Regions from separate parts of the Sorangium sp. So ce836 genome, predicted to be linked through region 3. Evidence: riboswitches for the same ligand, from Rfam matches in the RefSeq annotation. Region 3 holds a riboswitch; each other region holds the start of a gene.
What was found. Region 3 has a riboswitch for cobalamin ahead of NQZ70_RS24120 (ribonucleoside-diphosphate reductase subunit alpha). Riboswitches for the same ligand answer to the same signal wherever they lie in the genome.

Region 1: another riboswitch for cobalamin. It lies ahead of NQZ70_RS02435 (energy-coupling factor ABC transporter permease); the one in region 3 lies ahead of NQZ70_RS24120 (ribonucleoside-diphosphate reductase subunit alpha).
Region 2: another riboswitch for cobalamin. It lies ahead of NQZ70_RS06995 (TonB-dependent receptor); the one in region 3 lies ahead of NQZ70_RS24120 (ribonucleoside-diphosphate reductase subunit alpha).

Annotation. Positions count from the first base shown of each region.
Region 1 covers NZ_CP102233.1:633,979-638,036, forward strand. Annotated here, with positions in the region: gene NQZ70_RS02415 (CbiX/SirB N-terminal domain-containing protein) at 1-23, opposite strand, end outside; gene NQZ70_RS02420 (energy-coupling factor ABC transporter ATP-binding protein) at 1-835, opposite strand, end outside; gene NQZ70_RS02425 (CbiQ family ECF transporter T component) at 832-1,581, opposite strand; gene NQZ70_RS02430 (hypothetical protein) at 1,571-1,927, opposite strand; gene NQZ70_RS02435 (energy-coupling factor ABC transporter permease) at 1,924-2,601, opposite strand; cobalamin riboswitch at 2,735-2,939, opposite strand.
Region 2 covers NZ_CP102233.1:1,883,244-1,887,301, reverse strand. Annotated here, with positions in the region: gene NQZ70_RS06995 (TonB-dependent receptor) at 1-1,936, opposite strand, end outside; cobalamin riboswitch at 2,184-2,362, opposite strand; gene typA (translational GTPase TypA) at 2,531-4,058, shown strand, end outside.
Region 3 covers NZ_CP102233.1:6,645,029-6,649,086, forward strand. Annotated here, with positions in the region: gene NQZ70_RS24110 (dockerin type I domain-containing protein) at 1-571, shown strand, start outside; gene NQZ70_RS24115 (hypothetical protein) at 639-1,631, shown strand; cobalamin riboswitch at 1,999-2,208, shown strand; gene NQZ70_RS24120 (ribonucleoside-diphosphate reductase subunit alpha) at 2,464-4,058, shown strand, end outside.

The DNA.
Region 1 (4,058 bases), 6.0 Mb from region 3:
AGCAGGAGCCCTTCGTCATGCATGCGAGCGCCTCCTCCAGGGTGAGCGGGAGCCCTGCGCGGCCGCGCGGGTGGACTGGCTCGGCCGGGCTCATCCGGGCCCAGAGCTCCGCGACCCACGGCCGCCGGAGCCGCGCCCGCGCGAGCAGCTCGCCGGCCGCGAACACCTCCCGCGGCGGCCCGTCCGCGAGGACCTGCCCGTCGCCGAGCAGCACCGCGCGCGTCGCGAAGAGCGGCACGAGGTCGACCGCGTGCGTCGCGGCGACCAGCGTGGTCCCCTGCTGCTCCGAGAGCGCGCGCAGCGTCCGGCACAGGGAGAGCTCGCCCTCCGGGTCGAGCCCCGCGGTCGGCTCGTCGAGCAGGAGCACGCGCGGCTGCATCGCGAGCATCCCGGCGATGCACGCGCGCTTGCGCTCGCCGAAGCTCAGCGCCTCGATCGCGCGGCCGGCGAGGTGCGCGAGCTGCACGGCCGAGAGCGCCGCCTCGGCGCGGCGCCGCGCCTCGGGCGCGGGCAGGCCCAGGTTCCGCGGGCCGAACAGGACGTCGTCGAGGAGCGTCGCGCCGAGCAGCTGGTCGTCCGGGTCCTGGAGCACGAGCGCGGCGCCCGCGGCCACGGCGTCCGAGGGCGAGCCCACGCGGCGGCCCGCGATCTCGACGCTGCCGCCGGGCGCGGGGAGGAGCCCGACGAGCGTCCGGAGCAGCGCGGTCTTGCCGGCGCCGTTGCCGCCGAGCACCGCCACGGACTCGCCCTCGGCGACGTCGAGGCGCACGTCGCGCAGCGCGGGCTCGGCGCCGCGGTAGCCGACCCTGGGGGCACGGAGGGCGATCGCGCTCATCCCGCCGCTCCGGCGGCGACGCTGAGCCCGAGGGCCGCGAGGGCGAGGGCGGCGAACGCGAGGTTCGCGGCGGGCGCGCTCGGCCGGCGGTCGGCGACGGGGAGCTCCCCCCGGTAGCCGCGGAGCTGCATGGCGACGGCGGCGTGCTCGGAGCGCTCCAGGGTCCGGAGCGCCACGACGCCCGCGACGGCGCCGGCCGAGCGCGCGGCGGCGCCCGGGCGCGCGAACCCGCCGCGGAGCGCGGCGGCGCTCCACGCGCTGTCGGCGGCGCGCTGGAGCACGCCGGCGAAGCGCCGCGCGAGCGCGAGCAGCTCGACGAGGGCCGCGGGCGCGCCGAGCCCGGCGAGCGCCGCCTCGATCTCGGCGGGCGCGGCGGCGTTCGAGAGCCACCGGAGCACCGCGGCGGCCGCGAGGACGCGCGCGGCGATGACCGCGGCGCGGCGGGCCCCGTCGCGCGCGATCGCGTCGAGCGGGAACGGCGCGCCCGCGAGGAGCGGCTCGCCCGGGGTGAGCGCGAGCGCGAGGGCCGCGGCGAGCCCTCCGAGCCACGCGGCGGGCGCGAAGGCGCGGAGGACGGCGCCCGCGCTCATGCCCTGGAGGGCGAGGGCCGCGCACGCGACGGCGAGCAGCGCGGCCGGCGTCCAGGGCGAGCGCGCGCCCGCGGCGACGCAGCACGCGGCCACGGCGGCCCCGAGGCGGAGCCGGGGATCCACGTCGCGGAGCCGCGCGGGGGGGTCAATCCGCACGGAGCCCGTCGCCGCCGGGCTTGCCGGCGGGCTGGCCGGCGCGCTCCACGAAGAGCACGCGCGAGAAGTAGCCGAGGGCGAAGCCGGAGAGGAGCCCTGCCCAGAGGAACGCGAAGAGCAGGAGGTCGCCCTCGAGGCCCGCGAACAGCGGCCCCGTGTCGTGGCGGCCGGCGTCCTCGGCGACGCGGCGGACGACGGCCTCGTCGATCCCGTCCCACGAGGCGTTGCCGCACGCGGCGAGGCAGAGCGCGGCGGCGGCCGGGAGCGCGGCGGCGAGCCGCAGCGCCGCGGCGCGCGCGCCCCCCGCGAGCGCCGGCAGCGCGCGGTGCGCGGCCCGCCGCGTCACGACGCCCCCGCGGGGAGCGGGACGACCTGGAGCCGCTCGAGGATGTCGGGCCGCCGGGCGCGCAGGAAGACGAGCGCTCCCGCGGTCATGGCGCCCTCGAGCAGGCCGAGCGGCAGCTGGGTGGGGACGAAGGCGAGGGCGACGCCGGTGAACATGGATCCCACCGACCCGTCGCCCGCGAGCCCGAGCGCGAGCTCGAGCGCCGTGGTCGCGTACGTGGCCCAGTCGGACGTCACGCCGGCCAGGAACCCCGCGACCCAGAGGCTCGCGCCGCAGCGCCGCGCGAGCCGGAAGACGAGGTATCCGGTGAACGCGCCCGCGATGCCCATCGACGCGACGTCGGCGCCGAGCGTGGTGAGCCCGCCGTGGGCGAGGAAGAGGGCCTGGATGAGGAGCGCCACCACGGTGACGAGGACGGTCATCCAGGGGCCGATGAGCACCGCGGCGAGCCCGGTGCCGCACGGGTGGGAGCAGGTCCCTGCGGTCGGCACCGGCACGGGCATGCACGAGATCGCGAAGACGGCGGCGGCGATGAGGCCGACGAACGGCTTGTAGAAGGCGTCGTTCTGGGTGCGGCGCCGGAGCAGGTGGAGGGCGACGGCGACGAAGGGCAGGGCGAGCGCGTTCCAGACCGCGCACCAGCCGAGCGGCAGGACGCCCTCCGCGAGGTGCATCGCGGCCGCGGGCCGGGGCGCGAGCAGCGTCGCGAAGAGCACGGCGGCGATGGATATAGCGCGGCCGTGAAGACCGATTTCGGCGCTCCGGGTGAAGTCCGCACCCGAACGCCACGAAGACGTGCGCAAGCTGCACCTCGTGGGGGGCTCGGGTAGGTCTCCCGGCTCATGGGTTCAGGGAGCCTTTCGGGCTCCCAGCGCCGCGTCCACCTTCCCAGGCCTCTTCAGAGGCCCAGTGGTCTTTGGAGGCGGCTCCCCACTCACGGTGGCGGTACCGCGCCGGTTTCGCACCGGCTTCCCTGTTATGCCCAGAGGGCACCCGAGGTGTGGATTGTCAGATGGATGCTCGGTAGTCCCGTTTCGCGCCCGGCGTCAAGGACGTCGCGCCGCGGCCGCGGGGCAGGCGCTCGCCTCGCGGGGCTGCCCCGAGGCGCGCGGGCGCGTTCGCGGCGGCCGTCTCGCGGCGCGCGCGGGTGCGCTCGCGGCGGCCGTCTCGCGGCGCGCGCGGGTGCGCTCGCGGCGGCTGTCTCCGCGGTCCGCGCGGGCGCGCCTCACGCCGGACCGAGCTCCGTGACGAACCGCGCGCGCGGGCTGCCGCCGCGTGCCGTCCAGCCCGCCGCGGTCCGCGGAGCGCTCCCGGCGTCCGGAGGTCCGGCGCGGCGGGGGCCCGCGCTGTCCCGCGCCCGCCCTCGCGCCATTGCGAGCGGCCGGTCCGCCGCTGCCGTGGTGTCCTGCGCGCGTGGCGCCGCCCTGTCGCGCCGACAGGCAGCGCGATGCGCGCTCGCGTCCTCCGCGCGCAACGTGGAGTCCGCGAAATTGACCGAGACGCACGCGGACAAGCTTCCTCGAAAAAGCTGCAAGCGATGTGTTTCTGTAGTTAAAGTCTCTTTACTTGCTCGTCCTGGGATCGCCGCTCGCCCCCGGGGCCCGCTCGGAGCGTGCGCCGCCCCGCGCGTGCGGCGCACGTTCCGGTGATTTTCTCGCCGCAGTGTGCTTTGTTCGTCCTGGCTCTTTACTTGTGAGCAAGTGTTCCGTGTCTGGCTCGCTTCGTCGCGGAGCCTGACGTGACGGGGCGGGCTCTCGTGCTCTCTTTTCGAGCGTGCGGCGAGCGACTCCGCCGGACGCTGCTCCCGCGCGGGTATGCCCGGCTCGAACGCGCATTCGCGGGAATCGGCGGTGTGCGCGCTGCGCCGTCTCCTGGCTGTCATCGTGCTGGGAGCAATCCGCTCATCCGCGTGCATCGGTTGCACTTTGTTATCGACAACCTGCTTCCGGGTGCCACACTCCGAGCACCGCATGCGCACCGGCGCGGTTTCCCCCCCCGGCCCGGAGCGCGTGCGGGCTATTTCGAGCACCGCAGCGGACGTTCTCCGCGCCGCTGCGGTTTCCCTGCCGCGGTCATGTCTGGCCCCCCTCCAGCATGACACGCGGTCTTTTTTTGGGTCTTCCGGCCCGCT
Region 2 (4,058 bases), 4.8 Mb from region 3:
CGTTCGCGTCGACCACCGTGAACCCCTCGGCGGTGAGCGACTCGTCCTCGGTCGCGGGCCGCGCGCCGATCGCCTTCACCCGGAGCGCCGCGAACGGCGTGAAGGCGCCGAACGCCCTGCGCACGCCGATGCCCGCGGTCAGCGTCCGGGTCGGCGCGAGCGCGACCGCGCTCCCGTTGCCGGCGTTCGCGCGGAAGCGCGCGCGGGTGAAGGTCGCGTCCACGTCGGCGAAGAGCCAGCTCCCGAGCCGGTAGCGCGCGCCCATCTCGATCCCATAACGCCGCGTCTCCCCCGACGCCTCGGTCACGCCGGCGTCGCCGCTCCAGACCAGCTCGGAGTCGAGGTCGAGCAGGAACCCGGCCGCGCTGAGCGAGAGGCCGCGCACGGGCGCGACCCTCGCGCCGACCTCGTAGCCCTTCGCCGGGGTGATCAGCGTCGCCGCCCCCTGGCCCAGCACCGCGCCCCGGGCGTCGTTCGAGTGGAAGCCGCGCCCGTAGTGGGCGAAGAGATCGAGCCCGACGGCCGGCGAGACGATCGCCGAGAGCTTCGGGAGCAGCTGCATCTGCCCCCGCGCGCCGCTCGACCGGTTCCCCGTCCCCTCGAGGTCCTCGCGCAGGTCGTCCACGTTGACGTCGATCCACTGCCCGCGCACGCCGAGCACGAGGCGGAGCCAGCGCCGGAGCCGGGCGTCCTGCTCGACGTACACGCCGATCTGGCCCTCGTCGACGTGGGTCCGATCCCGCTCCTCGAGCCGCTCGCGCGCCTCGTCGTGGTGGAGCGACTTGTCGATCGCGTCGGCGCGGATCTGCGCGCCGAGCGAGGTCGTGAACCTCGCCCCGCGGTGCTCGATCTGCTTGCGGAACCGGAAGTCGGCGCCCAGCACCGTGCGGTCGTCGTTCTGCTCGATCTGATCGCCGTGGACCGGATCCTCGGCGAAGAACGTGAAATTCGAGTACAGCGTGAAGCGATAGCGGAGGAAGTAAGCCATCGCGCTCAGGTCGGCGTCCCGCCACGCGGTCGAGGCGGAGACCGACGCCATGTGCCGCGCGGTCGACCCGCCCTCGGTCGGATCGACGGCGCCGAAGTGATCGATGCACGGCTGCCCGAAGGCGGAGGGCGGCGGGTTCAGACCGCCCTGCTCCCCCTCGCCGCACACGGCGCGCGCCGGGATCTGGCCGGAGCCGTACCAGGTCGAGCCGTAGGACATCCACGTCGCCTGGACCTTGCCGGTGCTGCCGAGGTCGCGCGTCGCCCTCAGGAAGACGTTGAAGCGCTTGAGCCGCTCCGGGCTCTGGAACGGCCCGTCGTTCCGGTAGACCTCCGCCGCGGCCACCGCGCGCCATTCGTCGCCGAGCTCCGGCGAGGCGATCACGAGGCCGCGCAGGATGCCGTACTGCCCCACGCTGAGCTGCGCGGTGCTCTCGTCGAGCTTCTCGGCGAAGCGGAGGTTGACGGCGCCCGCCGTGCCGAAATCGCCGATGTTCGCGTAATAGGGCCCCTTGTAGCCGTCGAGCCCGATCACGAGCTCCGGGATCATGAAGTAGAGGTCGGTGAAGCCGTGCCCGTGGCCGTGGCTGACCAGGTTGACGGGCACCCCGTCGACGAAGAACGCGACGTCGGTCCCGTGGTCGGCGTCGAAGCCGCGCAGGAAGTACTGGTTCGCCTTGCCGCCGCCGGCGTGCTGCACGGCGAAGAGCCCGGGGACCGACTCGAGGATGTCGCCCGGCCGGAGCCGCGGCCTGAGCTCGAGCTCGCGGTGCCCGACCGAGACGCGCGAGGCGGCCTCGCTGCCCGGCTTCTCCGCGTGCACCGTGACCTCGATGGGCTCTTCCTGGGCGCGCGCTGGCGGCGCGGCGAACAGCGAGATCGCCAGCGCGGCGATCCGATGGAGTCGATGACGGTGTCCGTGGCCCTTCGTGACGTTCTCGCGCAGCATTCATGTCCTCCTTCGCGCAATCGCGCGGAGCGGCGCCGGGCCGCTCGCATCGAGCTCCGGGAGGAGGAAAAGGTCGCCCACGGCGCGATGCCCTGGACCGACCTCTCGCCCCCGCGGGCGACCGAAAGGCAACGCGGGGGGCGGCTCGGGATCCGGGACGTGCGCAGGGCTGCACCGGCTCGGACCTCACCGCCTCCCTCGAGGCTCCCAGGTCGAACCGGCGTCGGATGTGTCCCCGTCGCCGGGCGCGGGCAGGTCTTCGGGCTCGCGAGCGCTCCGGCCGCGCCGGCTTCCTACTGTCCACCGCTTCCCAGCCCTCATCGGGCCAGTGCGTGGGGTGGAGGTCGTTCTCGCTTACCGCTGCGGGGCAGCCCCGGAATCTCACCGGGTTCCCTATTCAGCCTGAGCGAGCGCCCAGGCACCAGCGCGGCGCGCACCCTAGGAGGATGCACCTCCGGCTGTCAATCGCTCCCGCTCACCTCGCCCGCTCCGCGCGCGTCCCTCGCCATGCGCCCGCCTCGCGCGCGCCACCTGAACGAGAGCGCTCGCCGCGCGACGTCCGCGCGCCGGCCGAACGTTCGGGCTCTGGCGAGGATGGGCTCGCTCCTCCGTGGGTCGCGTGCTACACGGCCGCCGCCGTATATGCCGCGTAACGACCTCCGCAACATCGCCATCGTCGCCCACGTCGACCACGGGAAGACCACGCTCGTCGATCACATGCTCCGCCAGGCGGGCGCCTTCCGAGAGAACGAGGTCGTGGCCGAGCGCGTCATGGACTCGAACGATCTCGAGCGGGAGCGCGGCATCACCATCCTCGCGAAGAACACGAGCATCCGGTACCGCGGGGTCAAGATCAACATCGTCGACACGCCCGGCCACTCCGACTTCGGCGGCGAGGTCGAGCGCACCCTGATGATGGCCGACGGGGCGCTGCTCCTCGTCGACGCCGCCGAGGGCCCGCTGCCGCAGACGCGGTTCGTGCTCTCGAAGTGCCTCCAGCGCGGCTTCCCGGTCATCGTGGTCATCAACAAGATCGACCGGAGCGACGCGCGCGCCCACGAGGTGCTCTCCGAGGTGTTCGACCTCTTCTGCGATCTCGAGGCGAGCGACGGGCAGATGGACTTCGCGACGCTCTACGCGATCGGGAAGCTCGGCCAGGCGAAGCGCGAGCTCGAGCACGAAGCCAAGGACCTGGAGCCGCTCTTCGAGACCATCCTCGAGCGGGTGCCCGGCCCCTCCGGCGACCCCGACGGGCCGCTCCAGGTCATCGTCTGCAACACGACCCACGACGACTACGTGGGCCGGCTCGCGGTCGGCCGCGTGGTCCGGGGCACCGCCCGGTCCGGCGCCGACGTCGCGCTCCTCGGCGAGGGCGGGCAGTCGCGCGGCTACGTGAAGATGCTCTACGCCTACGAGGGGCTGAAGCGGGTCGCGGTCGAGAGCGCCGCCGCGGGCGAGGTGGTCGCCATCGCGGGGCTCGACTCGGTCACCATCGGCGACACGATCGCGGACCCGGCGACCCCCGAGTCGCTGCCGCGGATCGTGGTCGAGGAGCCGACGATCAAGATGAAGATCGGCGTCAACACGTCGACCTTCGCCGGCAAGAGCAAGCAGTCGAAGTTCCTGACGAGCCGTCACCTGAAGGAGCGGCTCGAGCGCGAGGCGATGAAGAACCTCGCGATCCGGGTGGAGCCGACCGAGGTGCCCGACACGTTCGTGGTGCTCGGCCGCGGCGAGCTCCAGCTCGCGATCCTCGTGGAGACGATGCGGCGCGAGGGCTACGAGATGCAGCTCTCGAACCCCGAGGTCGTGACGCGCGAGATCAACAGCGAGGTGATGGAGCCGGTCGAGCTCGTGGTCGTGGACGTGCCCGACACCTACGTCGGCGTGGTGACCGAGCGCCTCAGCACCCGGCGCGGCCGGATGGTGAAGATGACGAACCCCGGCTTCGGGCGCGCCCGCCTCGAGTTCCGGGTGCCGTCGCGCGGGCTCATCGGCTTCCGGGGCGAGTTCCTGACGGCGACGCGCGGGACGGGCCTGCTCAACACGATGTTCGACGGCTGGGCGCCCTGGGGCGGCCCGATGATGCGCCGCCCGACCGGCGCCATCGTCGCCGATCGCG
Region 3 (4,058 bases):
CAGCGTGGTGGCGAGCGTCGTCGGGGGCAGCCAGACGCCGGTGAACGAGGGGAGCTCGTCGCAATACCTCGAGCTGACGCCTGACGCGTGCGAGGACGACAGCGCGACGTCGCCCATCGCGTTCGTCGGCCACACGAGCGCCCTGGCGATCGCCTGGAACCCGTCGGGCGACGAGTACTCGTCCCCCGCGGGGCAGTGCTACTCGGCCGGGAGCGCCTCGGACTTCTGGGAGATCGGGGTGACGCCGAAGGTGACGCTGTACTTCCCCGACGGCGCGCCGGACGCCGACAGCGACGGCGTGCCCGACGGCGCGGACAACGCCTACCTCACGGCGAACGCGAACCAGCGAGACACCGACGGCGACGGCTTCGGGAACATCGCGGACGCGGATCTCGACAACGACGGCGACGTGGACACCGCCGATTACAACATCCTGGTGGCGTCGTGGAGCACCCAGCTGGGCAACCCCGGGTACAACCAGCACGCCGACTTCAATGGAGATGGGAGCATCAACACCGCCGATTACAACATCTATCTCGCGCGGTACGGCACGTCGGCGCCGTTCTACTGATCAGCACGCCGACGCGCGCCGCGCCGGGTTCGCCCCGGCGCGGCGCGCGCTCGCCTTCGGAGGTCTCATGGTGTCTCGTATCACGCGCGCGAGCGTGCTTCTGTCGGTGCTCACGATCATCGCCTGTTCCTCCGAGGGCTCGCCGTCCGGGAGCGGCTCCGGGGGAATGGGGGGAACGGCGGCGCAGGGATCCGGCGGCGCGGCCGGTCAGGGCGGGGCCACCGGTTCGGGCGGCGGGGCGACCACGTCGTCGAGCGACGCCGGGAGCGGCGCGGGCGGCGCAGGGGGATCTGGCGGCGACGGCGCAGGCGGAGACGGCGGCGGCGGCGCGGGCGGCGACGGCGGCGCGGGCGGCGACGGCGGCGACGGCGGCCACGGCGTGGGCAGCGGCGGTGCCGCGGGCGACGGCGGCGCGGGCGGCGACGGCGTGGGCAGCGGCGGTGCCGCGGGCGACGGCGGCGCGGGTGGCGGCGGCGGCGGCGGCGTCGTTGACTGCACGGGCGCGGAAACGGTGTTCGCCTCCGAGGTGGTAAGCCACCTCTTCGGGCCGGGCCCGAACTACGGGCAGGACAGGTTCCCGAACATCGCCTTCGGTCCTCCCAAGGGCGGAGGTTGCTGCGGGGGCTCGACCGACGTGGTGTCACTCGGCAACGGCGGCACCGTCACCTTGGGCTTCTCGGGCAACCTCATCGTCGACGGGCCAGGACCGGACTTCATCGTCTTCGAGAACCCCTTCGAGACCGGCCCGACCACCGTGTTCGCCGAGCTCGCGACCGTCGAGGTGAGCCAGAACGGCGTCGACTGGATCGCCTTCCCGTGCACCGCCGCGGCGGCCCCCTACGGCTCCTGCGCCGGCTGGCACCCCGTGCTGGCGAACGCCGACACGAACATCCTCGATCCAACCGACCCCGAGGTCGCGGGCGGCGACGCCTTCGACCTCGCCGATCTCGATCTCAGTTTCGCGCGCTACGTGCGAATCACCGATCGGCCGGATTTGACCGGCGCGACGGGCGTCTTCGATCTCGACGCCGTGGCGATCGCCAACGCATCCTGCCCCTAGAGCACCTATCAGCTTGAAACGCCCGAGAATGAAGAGATTCGGACCACAGAGGCACAGAGAGCACAGAGGGGAGAGAAGAAATGGGAATTTTTAATTCTCTTCCCTCGGTGCCCTCTGTGCCTCTGTGGTTCATTTTCTCGGGTTTCAACCCGTTCGGTGTCCTAGCTCGACGATCTGCGCGCCGTCGCGCACCGCTGACGCGCAAACCTCGCTCGACCGTGCACGCCCTCTCGTTCTGAAGAGCGTCGGACAGGCAGCACAGGCCTGGACGGTCGCGCGCGCATCCGTCGTTGGACAGCGATCGCGCCACATCCATGCGCTCGCCCGGACCCCCAACATATCGCTTGACCGGAGTCGCGCACCGCAATATGTAGTGCCTCATGTTGGTGCCTCGGGCTTCGGCCCGGGGCTTAAAAGGGAACCCGGTGCGAATCCGGGGCTGCCCCGCAGCGGTAAGCGAGAACGATCTCCACGACGAGCACTGGCCCTCCGGGCTGGGAAGCGGTGGACCGTAGGAAGCCGGCGAGAGCCGGAGCGCTCGCGAGCCCGAAGACCTGCCGACATCCTGCGCTGGGGAGACATCCTGCGCCGGTTTGGCCTGGAAGCCTCGAGGGAGGCGGGTGGGTCCGAGCTGGCGCTTATCCTCGCGCCCGTCCCGGTTCCGACCCCCTCCCGCGTTGTCTTCCTTTCGCCCGCGGGGGCGAGCGGTCGGTCCGAAGGCTCTCCTGGAGAGCCGGCGCGCTCGCGCGCATCGGCTGGCCTCTTCGCTCTCGCGGTCTCGACGCGAGCGGTCTGGAACCGCTCCGAACGAAGCGTGACGAGGAGGATTGCCATGCTGAGCGACACAGTGACGACGAGCAACGGCGCGGCGCCGTTGCGGGCGCGGAGCGCGAGGACCGGAGGCGCCGAGGAGGCGCCCCCGCACACGACGATGCGGGTGAAGAAGCGCAACGGGTCGAGCGAGCCCGTCGACGTCAACAAGATCGTCCGGGCGGTGAGCCGCTGCTGCCTCGCCCTGTCCGACGTGGACGCGCTCCGCGTCGCCACAAAGACGATCAGCGGCCTCTACGACGGCGCGACGACGCGCGAGCTCGACCAGCTCTCCATCCAGACGGCGGCGTCGCTCATCGCGGATGAGCCCCAGTACGCGAAGCTCGCGGCGCGCCTGCTCGCGACCTATATCGACAAGGAGGTCCGCAATCAGGAGATCCACGCCTTCTCGCAGTCCGTCGCCGTCGGGCGGCGGCTCGGCCTCATCAACGAGCGGCTCCACGGGTTCGTCGCGCAGAACGCCCGCAAGCTGAACGACGCGATCGAGCCGGGGCGGGACCATGAGCTCGAGTACTTCGGCTTGCGGACCCTCTACGATCGCTATCTCCTCAAGCACCCCGAGACGCGCCTCGTCATCGAGACGCCGCAGCAGTTCTTCCTCCGGATCGCCTGCGCGCTGTCCGAGACGGCGGCGCAGGCCGTCGAGCTCTATCGCCTCTTCTCGTCGCTCGACTACCTCCCGAGCTCGCCCACGCTGTTCAACGCCGGGACGAGCCACGAGCAGCTCTCGAGCTGCTTCCTGCTCGACTCGCCGGAGGACCACCTCGAGACCATCTACCAGCGCTACACCGACGTCGCGATGCTCTCGAAGTTCTCGGGCGGCATCGGGCTCGCCTACCACCGCGTGCGGTCGCGCGGCTCGCTCATCGAGAGCACCAACGGGCACTCCAGCGGGATCGTGCCGTGGCTCAAGACGCTCGACGCGTCCGTCGCGGCCGTGAACCAGGGCGGCAAGCGCAAGGGCGCCTGCTGCGTCTACCTCGAGCCGTGGCACGCCGACGTCGAGGAGTTCCTCGCGCTGCGCGACAACACCGGAGACGAGGCCGCGCGCACGCACAACCTGAACCTGGCGAGCTGGGTCCCGGACCTGTTCATGAAGCGGGTCGAGGCGGACGGCGAATGGAGCCTGTTCGATCCCAAGGACGTGCCCGATCTCCCCGATCTCTATGGCGACGAGTTCGAGCGCCGTTATGCCGAGGCCGAGCGGGCGGGCCTCGCCAAGAAGACGATGAAGGCGCGCGAGCTCTACGCGCGGATGATGCGCACGCTCGCGCAGACGGGCAACGGCTGGATGACGTTCAAGGACAAGGCGAACCGCGCCTGCAACCAGACGGCGCTGCCGGGCCGGACCGTGCACCTCTCGAACCTCTGCACCGAGATCGTCGAGGTGACCTCGAAGGAGGAGACGGCCGTCTGCAATCTCGGCTCGATCAACCTCGCGCGCCACACGGCCGCGCGCGCGGACGGCACCGTCGCGTTCGATTTCGACAAGCTCGCGCGCACGGTGCGGACGGCGGTCCGCCAGCTCGATCGCGTCATCGACCTCAACTACTACCCCATCGCCTCGACGAGGCGCTCGAACCTCCGCTGGCGGCC